DNA from 3 places in the Paenibacillus sp. CMAA1364 genome. Region 2 is predicted to be linked to each of the others. Evidence: riboswitches for the same ligand, from Rfam matches in the RefSeq annotation. Region 2 holds a riboswitch; each other region holds the start of a gene.

What was found. A riboswitch is a leader RNA that binds a small molecule or an ion and turns the genes downstream of it on or off. The one in region 2 is predicted to bind cobalamin.
Region 1: linked by a shared signal. The riboswitch ahead of ACH8E3_RS11490 (anaerobic ribonucleoside triphosphate reductase) and the one ahead of metE (5-methyltetrahydropteroyltriglutamate--homocysteine S-methyltransferase) in region 2 are both predicted to bind cobalamin.
Region 3: linked by a shared signal. The riboswitch ahead of ACH8E3_RS09720 (ABC transporter substrate-binding protein) and the one ahead of metE (5-methyltetrahydropteroyltriglutamate--homocysteine S-methyltransferase) in region 2 are both predicted to bind cobalamin.

The regions. Positions count from the first base shown of each region.
Region 1 is NZ_JBITNB010000018.1:44,191-49,837, reverse strand. Features, by position in the region: gene ACH8E3_RS11500 (hypothetical protein) at 1-697, opposite strand, end outside; gene ACH8E3_RS11495 (MTH1187 family thiamine-binding protein) at 844-1,146, opposite strand; cobalamin riboswitch at 1,349-1,515, shown strand; gene ACH8E3_RS11490 (anaerobic ribonucleoside triphosphate reductase) at 1,553-3,526, shown strand; gene nrdG (anaerobic ribonucleoside-triphosphate reductase activating protein) at 3,523-4,029, shown strand; gene ACH8E3_RS11480 (ribonucleoside-diphosphate reductase subunit alpha) at 4,071-5,647, shown strand, end outside.
Region 2 is NZ_JBITNB010000012.1:67,372-73,018, forward strand. Features, by position in the region: gene ACH8E3_RS09645 (DUF4190 domain-containing protein) at 1-69, opposite strand, end outside; gene ACH8E3_RS09650 (MFS transporter) at 176-1,456, opposite strand; cobalamin riboswitch at 1,624-1,818, shown strand; gene metE (5-methyltetrahydropteroyltriglutamate--homocysteine S-methyltransferase) at 1,963-4,257, shown strand; gene ACH8E3_RS09660 (GTP pyrophosphokinase) at 4,443-5,189, shown strand; gene ACH8E3_RS09665 (peptidylprolyl isomerase) at 5,273-5,647, opposite strand, start outside.
Region 3 is NZ_JBITNB010000013.1:5,515-11,161, forward strand. Features, by position in the region: gene cobT (nicotinate-nucleotide--dimethylbenzimidazole phosphoribosyltransferase) at 1-928, opposite strand, end outside; gene ACH8E3_RS09710 (ABC transporter ATP-binding protein) at 968-1,744, opposite strand; gene ACH8E3_RS09715 (FecCD family ABC transporter permease) at 1,741-2,787, opposite strand; gene ACH8E3_RS09720 (ABC transporter substrate-binding protein) at 2,784-3,791, opposite strand; cobalamin riboswitch at 4,034-4,243, opposite strand; gene ACH8E3_RS09725 (histidine phosphatase family protein) at 4,340-4,939, opposite strand; gene cbiB (adenosylcobinamide-phosphate synthase CbiB) at 4,930-5,647, opposite strand, start outside.

The DNA.
Region 1 (5,647 bases), on a different contig from region 2:
TTAGTTGCTCAGCTAGGATTGCCTTAATACTTCCAACGTCCGTCTTTGCGCTCAGGGTGCTCTTGCTATCCATTTGCTGAATTCCCACAACAACACTGCCAACATTAGATGTGATTGTGGATTTCCCAACAATATGTGCTCCATCAATATCAATCGTGCCTACATCATTATGAATATCATAGGTTCCCGTTAGATTATGAAGCTTGATTTCACCTACGTTACTTCCGATATTAAAATGATCTACGGTTTCAGGTAATTCAACCTTGTAATTAATCGTAAATTTGATGAGGCCGTATTCCTCTTTCACCCATTTCCACATTTCCATTTTCTCCTTACCTTTGGGGTGTGCACTAACTTTTATTTGGTCCCCTTGTGTAATTACCGAGATCTCTGTCTGACTAATAATCTCATCATATTTGGATTCGTGTGAAGGCTTATTCGGAAATAAGAGCGTTGCGATCACTTTCATCTGGTCACCTGTAGTCGCTGTTACTTCAATGCTACCAACCTCATTTTTCAGAATCAATTCCGTTGCGGAACCTACCCCTTCTGTGCGTGAGATTTCTTTATGTATGCCGTCTTTCGTTAACTCCTTAGACCAATCAGAGACTTTATTCCCCATATCATCGTTGCATCCAACAAGTAATAGGACCGATAGTGCCACAACCGCTATGACTGATTTCTGTATTCTACGCATATCTACGAACCCCCAATTCAGTGTTATATTATTCCATCATTATACTTCATTAGATAATCAATAGAATCAATCTACAGACTAGTCAAATACTGGACTTTAGTCGGGGGACAGTACAATAACGAAATATAGAATGTTCTTCTTGTGACTTATTTCAATTTATCCAACACTGAATTCAACTTTTGTGCACTAGAAGAAGCCTTGTCTCGACGGTCATCCAACTTCACAGATGTAGAGACTCGTTGTGCTCCCGATAGAAATGGTGATTCATGTAATGCAGCAATAGCACGCCACACTAATTCAAGAGGTCCTTCAATAATGGTACTCATGGAAGTGAGTTGATACGTTATGCCTTCCTGATCTTTCAGAACCCGCTGCATGTCCGCAACATAAGCACTAAGACTCGTCGTTTGTGTTCCTATTGGAATAACCGTTACCTCTGCAATTGCCAAATGGACTTCCTCCTCTATCATTTCTTGATCTATTGTAACCATTTCATACCCTTTTCATAAAATATACCATAGAATTTTCATTTATGTTCGCTAATGTAAGTCGTAGAAGGGATGGCAAAGTTTTCACACCGCTTTCAAGAATGGATTTCATTAATTCATGTTTACAAACACAACATATTGAGTTAGATTTATATAGCACCACTAAATATAGTGCAAAACAGGTGATCCAACATAACAACCATTGTCGGGTCTTAATAGGGAAGTATGGTGTGAATCCATCACGGTCCCGCCACTGTAACCCAAGAATCAGATGAAGTACAGATTGATTTACTTGGGAAGTCAGATACCTACCTGTTCAACATACGCAACAAATCCTACGCGGAAATAGGAAAGGTGGAAATGAATTATGGTATTAATGGAATCTAGAAGAACTATTACATTAGAAGAACAAATGCTTCAAGAAGTATCAGCTATGGGACATGATATTACAGAAAGTCTAAATGTAGAAATGCTGCGTGAGAATGCCAATCTAAATGGAGAAAGCTTCTCCGGTAAAATAGGTAAGTTCGGTAGTGAATATGCGAAATGGTACGCAAGATATTACATAATCCCTAAGACACTGATGAATGCTGTTGATGAGAATGATCTATACGTTCATGATCTGGATCAATATGCGGTGGGCAGCACGAATTGTATCTTCATTCCTTTTGACAAACTGTTAGCACGAGGATTTAGTACAGGCAATGGAAGCGTCCGAACACCACAGTCGATTTCTACGGCTATGGCGCAAGTAGCCATTATATTTCAATGTCAGCAGAATTCTCAATATGGCGGCGTTTCCGGAAATAAACTAGACTATGATTTAGCGCCATATGTGGCCAAGTCATTTGTGAAGTATTTCCAAAAGGGGTTACACTACTTCAATGAGAATACGGTAGTCGAAGCACAACATATGCAATTAGGTAACCTAACGTTATCCGAATCACATCCACGTTCCTATTCTTTTGCGACGCAAGAGACTAAGGCAGAGTGCCTTCAAGCTGCTGAGAGCTTAATCCATAATCTAAATACCATGTCTAGCCGCGCGGGCGGTCAGATTCCCTTTACCAGCATTAATTATGGGACATGCACGACCCCAGAGGGGCAGATGGTTATCGATAGCTTACTCATGGCAACGATGAATGGATTAGGAAATGGTGAGACACCTATATTCCCCATTCAAATCTTCAAATGTAAACAGGGAATTAATCAATCCCCTGGGGATGCTAACTATGATCTTTTCTTAAAAGCGATAGAATGCTCAACAAAAAGACTCTATCCCAATTTCGCCAATCTCGACGCACCTAGCAACCTTCAGTATTACGATCCAACAGATCCAAATACTGAATTCGCTACAATGGGTTGTCGCACACGTGTTCTTGCTGATCGACATGGTCGCAACCATTTATCAGGTAAAGGTAACTTATCCTTCAATACGATTAATCTTGTCAAATTAGGTATTAAGCATGGTGTTGTGAGTGGCAATGCCTTTCCTAATGAGCTTGGTTTCCAACAAGATCTGTATCATTTCTTAGATATTGCACTTGATGGCCTCTTGCACAGATACAAGATTCAAGCTCGCCAACCTGCCAAAGCTTCCGACTTCATGATGCGTGAAGGTGTCTGGGAAGGTGGCGAAGCATTAGGTCCTGACGATACCGTAGAAGATTGCTTGAAGCATGGTAGCTTGTCCATAGGATTTATTGGTCTTGGTGAATGTATGAAAGCCATGTATGGTAAACATCACGCTGAGAGTGAGGATGTTCATACCAAAGCATTAGAGCTCATCTCCGCTATGCGTCGCTACTGTGATATGAAGAGTGAAGAGCATGATCTTAACATCACTTTAATGGCAACGCCTGCGGAAGGCCTTTCTGGTAAATTCACCAAGAAGGATCGAGAAGTATTCGGCTCTATTCCAGGTGTAACGGACCGTGAATACTATACCAACTCCTTCCATGTGCCGGTGTATTATGATCTTCCCGCCGCTCGCAAAATATCATTAGAGGCTCCTTTCCATGAATTATGTAATGCTGGAGCTATCTCTTATATTGAATTGGATGGGAATGTACGTACGAACCAAAGCGCTTTTCTAAAAATAGTTCAATATGCCTTATCGCAAAATATTAGCTATTTCAGCATTAACCATCCTATTGACCGGTGTGGAACTTGCAATTACGAAGGTATTATCGGCGAAATCTGCCCTCACTGTGGAACCAACGAAGCAGACGTTCCGATGTATCGTCTACGTCGTGTTACAGGTTATCTAACGGGTGATTACCAGACACGCTTTAATGCTGCCAAGCAGGCAGAAGTAGGAGATCGGGTCAAACATCGATGAACATTTGTGGCTACTACCCAGAATCCATTAATGAAGGTAATGGCCTACGGGCTGTTATCTTTCTTAGTGGTTGTCGCCACCGCTGTCCCGGTTGTTTCAACCCAGCCACATGGAATTTCAACTATGGTGAACCGTTTACGCAAGAACGTCAACAAGAGATCATTACTGAAATGGCTAATAACCCATTGCTTGATGGCTTAACTTTAGCTGGAGGAGATCCTTTCTTCTCAGCAGATGAAGCAGCAGCTTTTCTTGATCAAGTTCATGCTGTTCTTCCTAACTTCTCCATATGGATCTATACAGGCTATGTATATGAAGATCTGGTAGCATCTGTCGACTCTGCGGAGTACCGATTGTTGCAGAAATGTCACGTTGTTATTGATGGTCCTTTTGTAGAATCTTTAAAAAATATTACTATCCCCTTCCGTGGGAGTACAAATCAGCGTATTATAGATATTCATGCAAGTTTAAGACATCACGATGCTGTACTGTTGGAAATTTAATTATCACAAATTGAAATATCCATGTTGAAAGGAAGACATTCATGCCACATTTCGTAGTAAAACCAAATAATCGCCAGCTCGCTTTTGATGAATCACGTATCTCCATTTATACAGATCGCCTTCTTCAAGGTCTAGAGACTCTTAACAAAGACCAATTGATCCGCGGTGTGACTTCTAAGCTCCGTCGTGATGAAGTTACAGGAGAAGAAATTAGCAATGCATTTACCATGTCTGCCCTAGAGCTTGTTACGAAAGAAGAACCGAATTGGAAATTTGCCGCTGCTCGCTCTCTGCTGACTAGTTTATATAAAAAGGCTGCACATCACCGCCGTTATAAATCTTACGCCGATGAGCCTTATGGTGCGTTTTATCCGCTAATTACAGATTTAGTGCACAAAGGAATATACAGAGAAGAACTACTTGAATACTATACCAAAGAACAGATTCAAGAGCTCGGTGAGCTCATTGATTATAAACGTGATCTTTTATTCGATTACATTGGTCTCTTAACGTTAACAGAGCGTTACCTTACGACAGACTTCGATGGTCATATTATGGAACTTCCACAGGAACGTTATATGATTATCGCCATGTTCCTTATGCACAAAGAACCTGCTGAACGACGTATGGAGCTTGTGATGGAATCGTATTGGGCTATGAGTAATCTATATATGACGGCTGCAACACCTACGATGTCTAATGCCGGTAAAAAAGTGGCTGGACAGCTCTCCAGTTGCTTCATCGACACCGTTGATGATTCATTAGAAGGTATCTTCGATTCCAATACGGATACAGCTCGACTTAGTAAAATGGGCGGTGGTATTGGGGTCTATCTCGGTAAAGTAAGAGCACGCGGTTCAGATATTCGAGGACATAAGAACACAAGTTCAGGTGTCATACCTTGGATTCGTCAACTGAATAACACAGCTGTTAGCGTAGACCAATTGGGAACACGCAAGGGTGCTATTGCCGTATATATTGACGTGTTCCATAAGGATATTCTCGCATTCCTCGATCTCAAGTTAAATAATGGTGATGAGCGTATGAGAGCACATGATGTGTTCCATGGTATCTGTATTCCTGACCTATTCATGAAGGCTGTAGAGAACCGCGAAATGTGGAACCTATTCTGTCCTCATGAAGTGAAGAAAGTCATGGGTTGGACAGATAGCAATGGGCGTCCACTCGGACTTGAGGATTTCTACGACGAAACGCTAGGTCAAGGCTCATTCAGTGATAAATATGCGGAAGCCATTGATCATCCATCGTTATCCCGTATTACGGTTCCTGCCATCGATATCATGAAGCGTGTAATGAAGTCGCAACTAGAGACAGGTACGCCATATATGTTCTACCGTGATACCGTCAATCGGGCTAATCCGAATAGTGCACATGGTATGGTCTACTCCTCTAACCTATGTACAGAAATTATGCAGAACCAATCGGCAACGGTAGTGGAAAAGGAAGAACTCGTAACAAAAGACGGACAAACCAGAATTATTATCACCAAAGTACCTGGTGATTTCGTTGTATGTAACTTGAACTCCATTCACTTAGCTCGTGCTGTACCCGCAGGCGTATTGGATCGACTCGTTCCGATTCAAGTTCGCATGCTTGA
Region 2 (5,647 bases):
CTTGGGTGGGATCATATGTGGTGGGTAATTATGATAAGGTCCTTGCAAATCATCGGTCAAGTCGTTCATGAAACATATCCTCCTTGTATTGCATTCATTAAGGTCTAATTATATCGGAGAGTTCCTATTATTACCACTGTAACCTAATCAGGGTTGTCCCACAGTTGCGCGTCTTTTAATCATGGAGACTAGGGATAGCGCGCTGTAACTCAGTCGTCTTTCGGAACATGAAATAATATAGTCCAGCTGCTGTAACGTATAGAGCACCTGTAATGCTGAAGGTGATGGCGTAGCCCCAGTAGTAATCATATCTTGTAATCAAAAAGGATTGAACAGGACCCATGAACGCCCAGCCCAACATAAAGGCAGTCTGTGTGACGGAGTTAGCAAGCCCACGCTTTGAATCCGATACCCGATCGATTAAGACGGTAGAATGAATGGGATTAGCGGCATTCATCAGAGCTTGTCTAAATAAGAAAGTGATCGCTGCAATGGATAGTATATTCGTGAATCCCGTGATTAAAAGGAATGGCAAAGACAGCAATTGGAAACAGACTACAGCTCTGACAGAGCCGATCTTTGCAGCTAAAGATGGACCGATAAGAATGGAAATTATTGTTACAATCTGTCCTAGTGAGATCAATACCCCCACGGTACTTAGGGATACAGAGAAGCGGTTGGTGAAGTACAGATTCAAGTAAGGAATAACAAGTCCTGAGCCAATACCGATGATGAGTTGAACAACTGCGAACTGACCAATGGAAATATAGTCTTGTCGTGAGCTAGTTCCAGTCGAATTCTGTTCGGTAGGTAGAGGCTTAAATTCCTTAGGAGTAGTGACACTTTTGGAAGGTTCAACAATAAACAGTAACGGGATAAAGGCAATAAAGGTCGTTATACCCCCAGCGGTTAGAACCACTTGTAGACTGGAAATATGGCTAATTCCAAAGGATTGCAGGACATCCGCGATCATGCCACCACCCATGCTCCCAAGTATCTGTGAAGCTAGAACAAGGGAAGAGTAATAACTGAATACGCGTAAGCGTTGGTGCACTGGAATACTTTCAGCTAGAAATGGAATAGCGAGCACTTGAAATATGGAGACGAACAACCCGGACACGATAGCAAAACTTAGCAAGCTTAGTTCAGAATCAAATAGCGATCTACCGATAAAAGCCAATCCACTGAACATCGCACCCCAAATGAGTAATCGCTTGCGACTTGTTCGGTCCCCTAGCAGACCTACGGGTATGAACATGATGGCAGTAGCTAACGATTGAACACTGATAATCTTTCCATTCATAGCATCACTATAGCCAAGCCCTTGTATAAATAGATTATATAGGACGGAGAAAATACCGCCCCCAATCTGGAATAATATATTGGCTAGGAAGAATAGCTTAATGTTTAGGGATAATTCATTCCACCCCTTGACGACTTGGTGCAAATACCTCATGATGTATTTATTTCCTCCCAATGATTAAGAATTAACCTACTTATTCTAACAGTTTTTCGTGCAGTTGTCGGTTTGAATATTAATCCAAGTATGGTTATGCGATTATAACAAATAGATGTTGCATAATTATGCAATCTAATGTAAGGTATATACATGCATTAAAAACAACCACATATTATGAATCTGGGTGCTCTTGTTTATACGACTTGAGCTTAATAGGGAAGTCCGGTGTAATTCCGGTGCGGTCCCGCCACTGTAACAGAGGAGTCGCTGCGAATGAGCCACTGATCTTAGGATCGGGAAGGTGAGCAGAGTGACGATGATTCTGAAGTCAGGAGACCTGCCTGTTTCATTTCACAGCGTACCTACGGAAGATAGGGAAGTGTTAAAGGACTGCCACCCAGATTGGTTTATTCTAGGGCATCTTTATCCTTCTAATTAGGATGTAGATGTTCTTTTTGATATACAGATTTATATTAGAAATAATGGGGAGAAGTGATCTGCACATGGTAAAAGTAAAAAGTAGTAATCTAGGTTATCCACGTATTGGGGCAAACAGAGAGTGGAAGAAGGCACTGGAGGCCTATTGGGCAGGAAAGCTTGATGATACGCAATTGTTGAGTCAATTGGAGACGATTCGTCTAGATCATTTGAAGCTACAGCAAGATAAAGGAATTAATCTGATTCCTGTAAATGACTTTTCTTATTACGATCATATACTAGATGCAACGGCGATGTTTGGCCTTGTACCAGAGCGTTTTCAATATGAAGGTGGTGTTGTTCCGTTCTCTACATACTATGCTATGGCTAGAGGAGATAAGGAAGCGGCAGCTTGTGAGATGACGAAATGGTTCAATACGAATTATCATTACATTGTGCCAGAATTAAATGGTGCACAGCCAGTACTAACAGAGAACAAACCGCTCAAAGCCTATCAAGAAGCGAAACAGAAGTTGGGTATTGAAGGGAAGCCCGTATTCGTTGGATTGTACACGTATCTGAAGCTATCCAAAGGTTACGAAGAGCATCAACTGGATGATCTGATTGAGCAGTTCTTACCAATCTATAAACAAATTGTACAGGAACTTGCACAAGAAGGTGTGCAATGGGTACAGATCGATGAGCCCATACTGGTGACTTCTATTACGCAAGAAGATATCGTACGAATCCAGCGTATCTATACAGCATTGCATGAAGCAGCACCACAATTGAATATTATGTTGCAGACCTATTTCGAAGCGGTAAGTTACTATGAAGAGATTGTGTCCCTTCCTGTGCAAGGGATTGGTCTAGATTTTGTTCACGGTCTAGAACAGAATGTGCAGTCGATTCAGAAGTTCGGATTCCCAGAAGGCAAGACATTGGGTGCGGGTCTGATTGACGGACGCAACATTTGGCGTTCTAATCTATCATCTCCGACGGAAGTGCTTGAGAAGCTCTCAGCATTCATCCCTTACGAGCGCATTGTCGTGCAACCGTCATGTAGCTTACTTCATGTACCGGTGACGACGAAACCAGAGACTAATCTAGATCCTGTGTTAAAAAATGCTCTAGCTTATGCGGATGAGAAGTTAGACGAGATCATTCTTCTAGCTCAGCTAGCTTCGGGTGCTCAGGCGTCTGTTGAAGCGAAGCTACAAGAAGGTCAACAAGCAGTTGAAGCATTAAATGCTTCGGCTTCGAGAAACCGCGTTCATGTTCGCGAAGCTGCTTCCCATATAGATGCACAACCATCTACTAGAAAGAGTGCATTTGATCAACGTCATATTAGTCAACAAGAAAAGTGGCAACTACCGTTCTTGCCGACAACAACGATTGGAAGCTTCCCGCAATCTGCAGAGATTAGAAAAGCGCGTCAGCAATTCCGCAAAGGAGAATGGAGTGCTGAGCAGTATGAGAAGTTCATCCAAGATCAGATTCAAATCTGGGTTAAGCTGCAAGAGGAGATCGGGATAGACGTATTAGTACACGGTGAATTCGAGAGAACGGATATGGTTGAATTCTTCGGAGAGAAATTAAATGGGTTCGCATTTACTTTGAACGGTTGGGTGCAATCCTACGGATCACGTTGTGTGAAACCACCAGTTATCTTTGGAGATGTGGAATTTATTGCTCCAATGACGGTCAAAGAAAGTGTGTACGCACAGTCATTAACTGATAAGCCGATGAAAGGAATGTTAACGGGTCCATTGACGATATTGAACTGGTCATTTGTACGCGATGATCTACCTCGAAATGAAGTGGCTTTCCAGATTGCGTTGGCACTACGTGAAGAAGTAGAAGCGTTAGAAAAGGCTGGAATTGAAATGATTCAAGTTGATGAGCCTGCACTTCGTGAAGGACTACCATTGAAGAAAGAAAAATGGGATAAGTATCTCGAGGATTCCATTCTTGCATTCCGTATATCTACCTCTACGGTAAAAGATACGACGCAAATTCATACACATATGTGTTATTGCGAATTCCATGAGATGATTGATGCGATTAGAGCATTGGATGCTGACGTCATCTCCATCGAAACTTCACGTAGTCATGGGGAACTTATCCATACCTTTGAAGAATCTACGTATGAACTAGGCATTGGATTGGGCGTATATGATATTCATAGCCCGAGAGTCCCTCCTGTTGAAGAAATGGTAACGATGATCGATCGTGCGTTACAAGTATTGGATCCAACATTGTTCTGGATTAATCCAGACTGTGGGTTGAAGACTCGTGGCGTAGAAGAGACGGTAGAATCACTGAAGCATATGGTGCAAGCGACTGTAATTGCAAGAGAAGCAAGAAGTGTAACGAAGTAAATCGAATAAATTATAACAATGGACTTCTCTGTTCGATGGAGGAGTCCATTGTTTTTATATAAATCTACATACAGGTTATGGGATAGAAAATATAATGGGGAGGACGAGTTAATGATATTCGTTTTCTTAATCCCTGAATGTTATACTGAAAATTAAGCCAACCATCAGGGGAAGGAAGATTAGAAATGGATCAGCAATTACAGATAGAACAGCTTAAACAATTCAGGTATGATATTACCTTATTCATGCTTACTTACAAATTTGCACTAGAAGAGATAGAGACGAAGGTTAATATATTGAAGGAAGAATTTGAGACCTTACATGATTATAGTCCTATTGAACATACTAATTCACGTCTGAAGTCACCAGAAAGTATTATGAATAAAATGTTTCGTAAGAGTAACGATATGAGCTTCACCAGTATAAAGGATAATATTAAAGATATTGCTGGCCTAAGAATTACCTGTTCATTTATTTCAGACATCTATCGAGTGAGTGAAATGCTTCAGAAACAGAAGGATATTACGACACTTGAAGTGAAGGACTATATTAAGAACCCCAAATTAAATGGTTATCGAAGTCTTCATCTATTGGTTGAGGTTCCTGTGTTTATGTCTGATCGTGAGGAAAATGTCTGTGTAGAGGTTCAGATTCGTACGATTGCCATGGACTTCTGGGCTAGTCTAGAGCATAAGATCTTCTACAAATATGACAAGTCCGTACCAGAGAGGCTCCTCATGGAGTTGAAGAATGCGGCAGAATCAGCTAATGCCTTAGATTTACAGATGGAAAGGCTTCACCATGAGATCCAAGAGATTAAAGATGCGGATCCAAAAGGTTCTTTAGCTGAACTTAGTCAATTTATGATTAATAACCAACAGTTTACAATTCCCTTAAACCTACAGAAACTTCTAAAAGAAGGTTTTGAGTAAATAACAGAAACAAGGCTTCGCCCGTTCCGTTAATGGAAGGCGAAGCCTTGTTTCTGTGTTATCAGATCAAGCAGTAAGATGATCTACTTTTCTGTGATTTTAATTTCTTTAATCTGAATCGTCTCAGTTGGTGTGCTCATCTCGCCGGATGGACCAACAGCGACTGGTGTAGCTGCAATATCTTTTACTACATCCATGCCATTCGTGATTTTACCAAAGATGGTGTAGTTCGGTTGATTATCTAGTAATCTACTATCTTCCCCTGTACAGATGAAGAATTGGCTACCATTTGTATTAGGACCTGCATTAGCCATAGCGACGATACCTGGCTCATACTTATGGGTAGTTTTTTCATCTTCGAATTGATACCCAGGGCCACCGGCTCCACTACCCGTTGGGTCACCACCCTGGATCATGAAGGATTCCATAATACGATGGAAAATAACATCATCATAAAA
Region 3 (5,647 bases), on a different contig from region 2:
ACATTGGACGAAGCTGTAGCTCTTGCAACACTAATCGATGGGCTTGTTCATGCGAAGCATGCGACACAATCATGTAATCTGCTGACATGGGACAAATCGCCTTGGCAAGTAGCGCAGCAGCACTCGAAATAAAACCATCAATAATAACCGGACAACCGTTTACTGCCGCCCCAAGAATGACGCCTACTAACCCTCCAATTTCGAGTCCACCAACCTTAGCAAGAACATCAATAGGATCAAGGGGATTAGGCGCGTTTACCTTCAATGCCTGCTCTACAACGCTTACTTTATGCAATAAACGGGAATCATCAATTCCAGTTCCCCTGCCAACGGCATCTCTAACGGAGATATTCGTCAATGCGCTGGTTATCGCGGAGCTAGCCGTCGTGTTGCCAATACCCATCTCCCCGGTCACAAAAAGTTGCACGCCACGCTCAACAGCATCTTTAACTACTTCAACACCCACCAAGATGGACGCTATCGCTTCCTCATATGTCATAGCTGGCCCTTGTGCCATGTTCGCTGTACCATAGCGGATTTTATGTGATAACAAGTTAGGATGCGACAATTCACTATTCACACCAATATCTACACAGACCACTTCTGCAGCTGCTTGTCTTGCAAGGACGTTAACCGCTGCCCCACCTGCAAGGAAATTATGAATCATTTGAGGCGTAACTTCTTGCGGGAATGCACTCACACCCTCTTCACACACACCATGGTCTCCCGCCATGATAATAACTTCTCTCTTCTGAAAAGTAGGCTTAACAACGCCTGTTATCCCTGCTAGTTGTATTGCTACAGAAGCTAACTTCCCTAGACTACCCGGTGGTACCGTAAGGTTATTGATATGTAATTTAGCCTCATTCATCGCAACTTGATCAAGTTCTTTAATTTCACCGATCTGCTTCATCATACTTATACTCATTGGTAATCTCCTCCTAATTTATAGCGATCTATTATTTATTTAGTAGCGTGATAGAAGTATCTGTGGCAAACCACTAACTGGATGCTTCACAACCACTGGATCCACTCCGTATACACTTCGGATATTATCCTCTGTAATCATTTCTTCGGGTGTTCCCATTCCAACAACTTCTCCCGCTTGTAACACTACGATCTTATCGCAGAATTGTGCAGCTAAATTCAAATCATGTAGCACGGAGACAACCGTAATTCCTGTATCTTTACGCCAAGTGGCAACCATTTCCATGAATTGTAGCTGATAGTAAATATCCAAATACGTGGTTGGTTCATCCAGCAATAGAATGCATGGCTCTTGTGCCATCACTTTACCTAATGCGACACGCTGTCTTTGTCCACCACTAAGTTCATCCACAAGACGATCACTAAGATCAATCAACTGTAATCTGTCCATAATACGATCTATCATTGTTGTGGCATTCTTACTTTTGTCTCGTCCAAGCCAATTCTGAAAAGGGAACCTCCCCATTTCAACAACATCTCTAACAGGATATCTTATTGCAGGAAGTCCATCTTGCTGAAGTACAGCAATCATCTGAGATAGCTCTCGTCGATTATAGTCTGAGACATGACGACCCTGAATCATTAGCTCACCACTGCTAATCTTGTCTACACCAGATATTAATTCTAGAAGTGTCGATTTACCACTTCCGTTAGGACCGATAATTCCCCACCATTCACCTTCTCGTATAGACAAGCTTACATCTTGAAGTGCCAATAGATTACCATAACTTTTAGATACTTTTGTCACTTCAATCATATCATACCTCCGTTTCTTTGCTTCTTATTTCGATACAATAGATAAGCAAAGAATGGGGCACCGATAAACGCTGTAACGACTCCAAGAGGAATCTCGGTCGGGGCGAAGATGGAACGAGCAACGGTATCAGACCACATCGTGAAGATAGCGCCTCCTAATGCTGATAGTGGAACAATAAATCGGTAATCAGGTCCAGCAATCAATCGAATGATATGTGGAATAACGAGTCCGACAAATCCAATAACACCAGATACGGATACAGCAGCTGCAGTTAGTAATGTAGATACAATCAAAGTTCTTATTTTTAGTCTTTCAACATGAAGCCCCATATGCGCGGCCTGACGTTCACCAAGTGCCATTAAATTTAGAGATCTTGCACTACTCCAAATAACGACAAATCCAATCATGACATATGGCAACAACATGAGCGTATATGACCATCCTCGAAAGCTGAGCCCACCCATGGTCCAGAACATGATCTCATTAATCGTCTGCTTAGACATTACCGTTAGAAAGGATACAATGGCACCTAGAAAGGTTTGCATCACAATCCCAGATAAGATCAAACTATTCGTTGGAATTTTACCTCCTTCTCGAGCTAGGGATAATACAGCCCAGAGTGTCACTATTCCAGTAAAGAAGGCAACCAATGGAAGCGTCCATGCGCCAATGAATGAATACTGCATCCCAAAGAAAATAATAATAGCTGCTCCAACCGAAGATCCTGCAGATACGCCCAGTGTATAAGGGTCTGCTAAAGGATTACGCAATACACCCTGAAATCCAGAACCAGCCACCGCAAGAGCAGCACCAACTAGCATGCCTAGTATAATTCGTGGCAATCGCACCTTAAGCAAAATTTGTTCATATGCAGGACTCCATGTAGGAATAATAGCATCGCCTACCCAAGGTAAGCGATGCAATAAGATTCCTATAATATCTTTAACGGGGAGCTTCACTGCCCCTATTCCCAGGCAGAGGATGAAGCTCACGACAAGCAAGATGATCCCGAGTCCTCCATACCCTACCGCTTTTTTATTCATGGCTTGACAAGTTCAGGATAGATGGCTTGAGCTACGATCTTAAGTCCTTCTGTCACACGCGGTCCTGGACGAGCAATCAGGTTATCATCCAGTGCATGGATGGCATCATTCTTAATGGCTGTAATCTGATCCCAACCACTACGAGCTTTAATTATCTCATCTAACGTTTTTTGGGTCTTTTCATCAATCACATTCTTAGAGTACAGAATAACATCAGGATTATCATTAATGATTTTCTCTTCACTGATTTCATTCCATCCAACCGTATCTGCAGCAATGTTAACTCCACCAGCTAGGTGAATAAGCTCGTTCATAAATTCACCACTACCCACTGTCCAACCAAGTGAAAATTCGATATACACTTTCTTTTTCTGCTCAGCAGTAAGTGATTTAACCGCTTCTATCACTTCATCACGATCTTGTTTCATTGTGTCTGTCACTTTCTTCGCTTCTGCTTGACGATCTGTAATCAGACCATACATTTCAATATTTGCAATCACATCATCTACTGATTTAGGATCCGTCTTAAAAATCGGAATACCAAGACCACGTAGCTTCTCAGTAGCTTCCACACTCATGGATATACCTGTGAGCACAAGATCTGGTTGCGCTGCAATAATCGCTTCTTCATTGGGATTGTATAAACCACCCATTTTAGGCTTCGTTGTCACAGCTTCTGGATAATCGTCATAATCAGATACGCCAACAACTTGATCGTCTAACCCTATGGCAAACAACGCTTCAGTCTCTGCAGGCGAAATGGATACAATCTGCTTCGGAGCTTCTGTAAATGTAAAAGATTCACCTGTCGCATCCGCTACAGTTAGTGGATATTGTGTTTTCAATTCATCTGCTTGTTCTGCCTGTGGTGTGACTTGTTCTGTTGTTGCTGGTGCTTGCTCTGTTACTTGCTTAGGTTCATTGTTACCTCCACATGCAGTAAGTGCCAATACGAGTGCAAGCGTTAATACGCCACCGATCCAATTCTTCCAAATATGTTTCATTATTCTTTCTCTCCCCTTTTTCGTATTCTATCATGTGAGAGATGCTGTTCCTTCTACCCAAATGAAATCCCTTGTTGACAATCTCTACATATAGAAAAACCCTGATCCTCTATTGCTAGAAAGAATCAGGGATTACGTCTGGACAGACATCATATGTTATTAAACATATGATCCGTATGTTATGTGCTCATATACAATCACAGGCACTTACACAATCAAACGTAACCCTTTCCTCGAAGGATTATCATACGACTTATAAGGCAGGTCTCCTGACTCACAGGCTTACAACATTCTCACCTTCCCATCCTGCTTATAACAGAACAGTGGCATTAAAGAATATTCCTGATTCACAGTGGCGGGACCGTGCCGGATTCTCACCGGCTTCCCTATTAACTATATCTAGGAGCACACATTGTTGCTTCTAAATAGCTAGACCTCATAAGTTTATACTATTCATTTATAGACAGAATTCGCTTCTCCACTCCAAATTATAGTCTAAAGCAGGATACCTTACAAACCAATTCTTAGCAAAGACTTCAGATGTGTCATTATAGACGTCCTATCCACTCTCCATCCATCAAACTAAGCTTCAATGAGAGCGCATCTCCAGGGTCAACGTTAACATCCCAGAATTCCAAGCCAGGAATCATCATCGTTGTAAGTTGTCTAATGACACCCCCATGCGTGACGATCAGAATGGAAGGTATGCAACTTTCATCATTCCATCTATTCATATCACATACAAGATAATCCAAGAAATCAGTTAATCTCTGATTAAAGTGTTCCCAGTCTTCTCCCCGTGGAGGAGTTACTTCTTGCGGATTATCCAACCATTCCCGATATACAACAGAATGCTGTAATTCATCATATGTCTGGCCTTCCCATTCTCCGAAGTCCATCTCCCGTAAACGTTCATCAAAGATTACCCCATCTGGTGAAGTTGGATAAATCCATTCTAATGTTTCCCGACATCTTTTCAGATCACTACAGAACACTTTATGAAACGATCGCCCAGTTAACTTGTCCTTCAATGGGATAAGATCTGTCCTTGATGATGGAAGAAGTCCGATATCCGTATGTCCTAAATACCGTCTATCTTGGTTCCACTGTGTTCTGCCATGCCGAATACATACCAATTCTATCTCCATAATGTTATACCTAACCCCCACACCACAATGGAACATAACACTAGAAATAATAATGAGGACATGATCATCAACCATCCCGTAGACTGAATATCGTCCTTCGATAATGGTCGTGATAACACCCCCATATATGCGCGAAATGATACGACACCATGGTATGTATTCTCACCACCAAGCCGAATACCTAAAGCACCAGCTACGGCTGATTCAGGATATCCACTATTCGGACTTGGATGCAGTCTCGCATCATGTATGATCGTACGATACGATCCTTTATAATCCAGACGCAGGAGCCAACTACTAACGACTAATAACATGCCCGTTATACGAGCTGGAATGAAATTAGCAACATCATCTAATCGTGCCGATGCCCATCCCAAGTTGATATATTTATCATTCTTATAACCGACCATTGAATCTAATGTGTTAATCGCCCGATAAGCGATCGCTAACGGGGCACCACCAATAAAGGCATAGAATAAGGGTGAGACAATAGCATCAACAATATTCTCCGCCATCGTTTCAACGGTGCCACGGACAACTTCAGATTCATCCAGATGATCTGTATCACGCCCTACAATCATCCCCAGTGCTTGTCTTGCAGCAGGTAGATCACCACGTTTGAGATGATCATATACCTCCATGCCTGCATCTTTTAATCCTTTAGTAGCGATAGTCGTAGCTATCAATACCACTTCCAGGACCACTGAA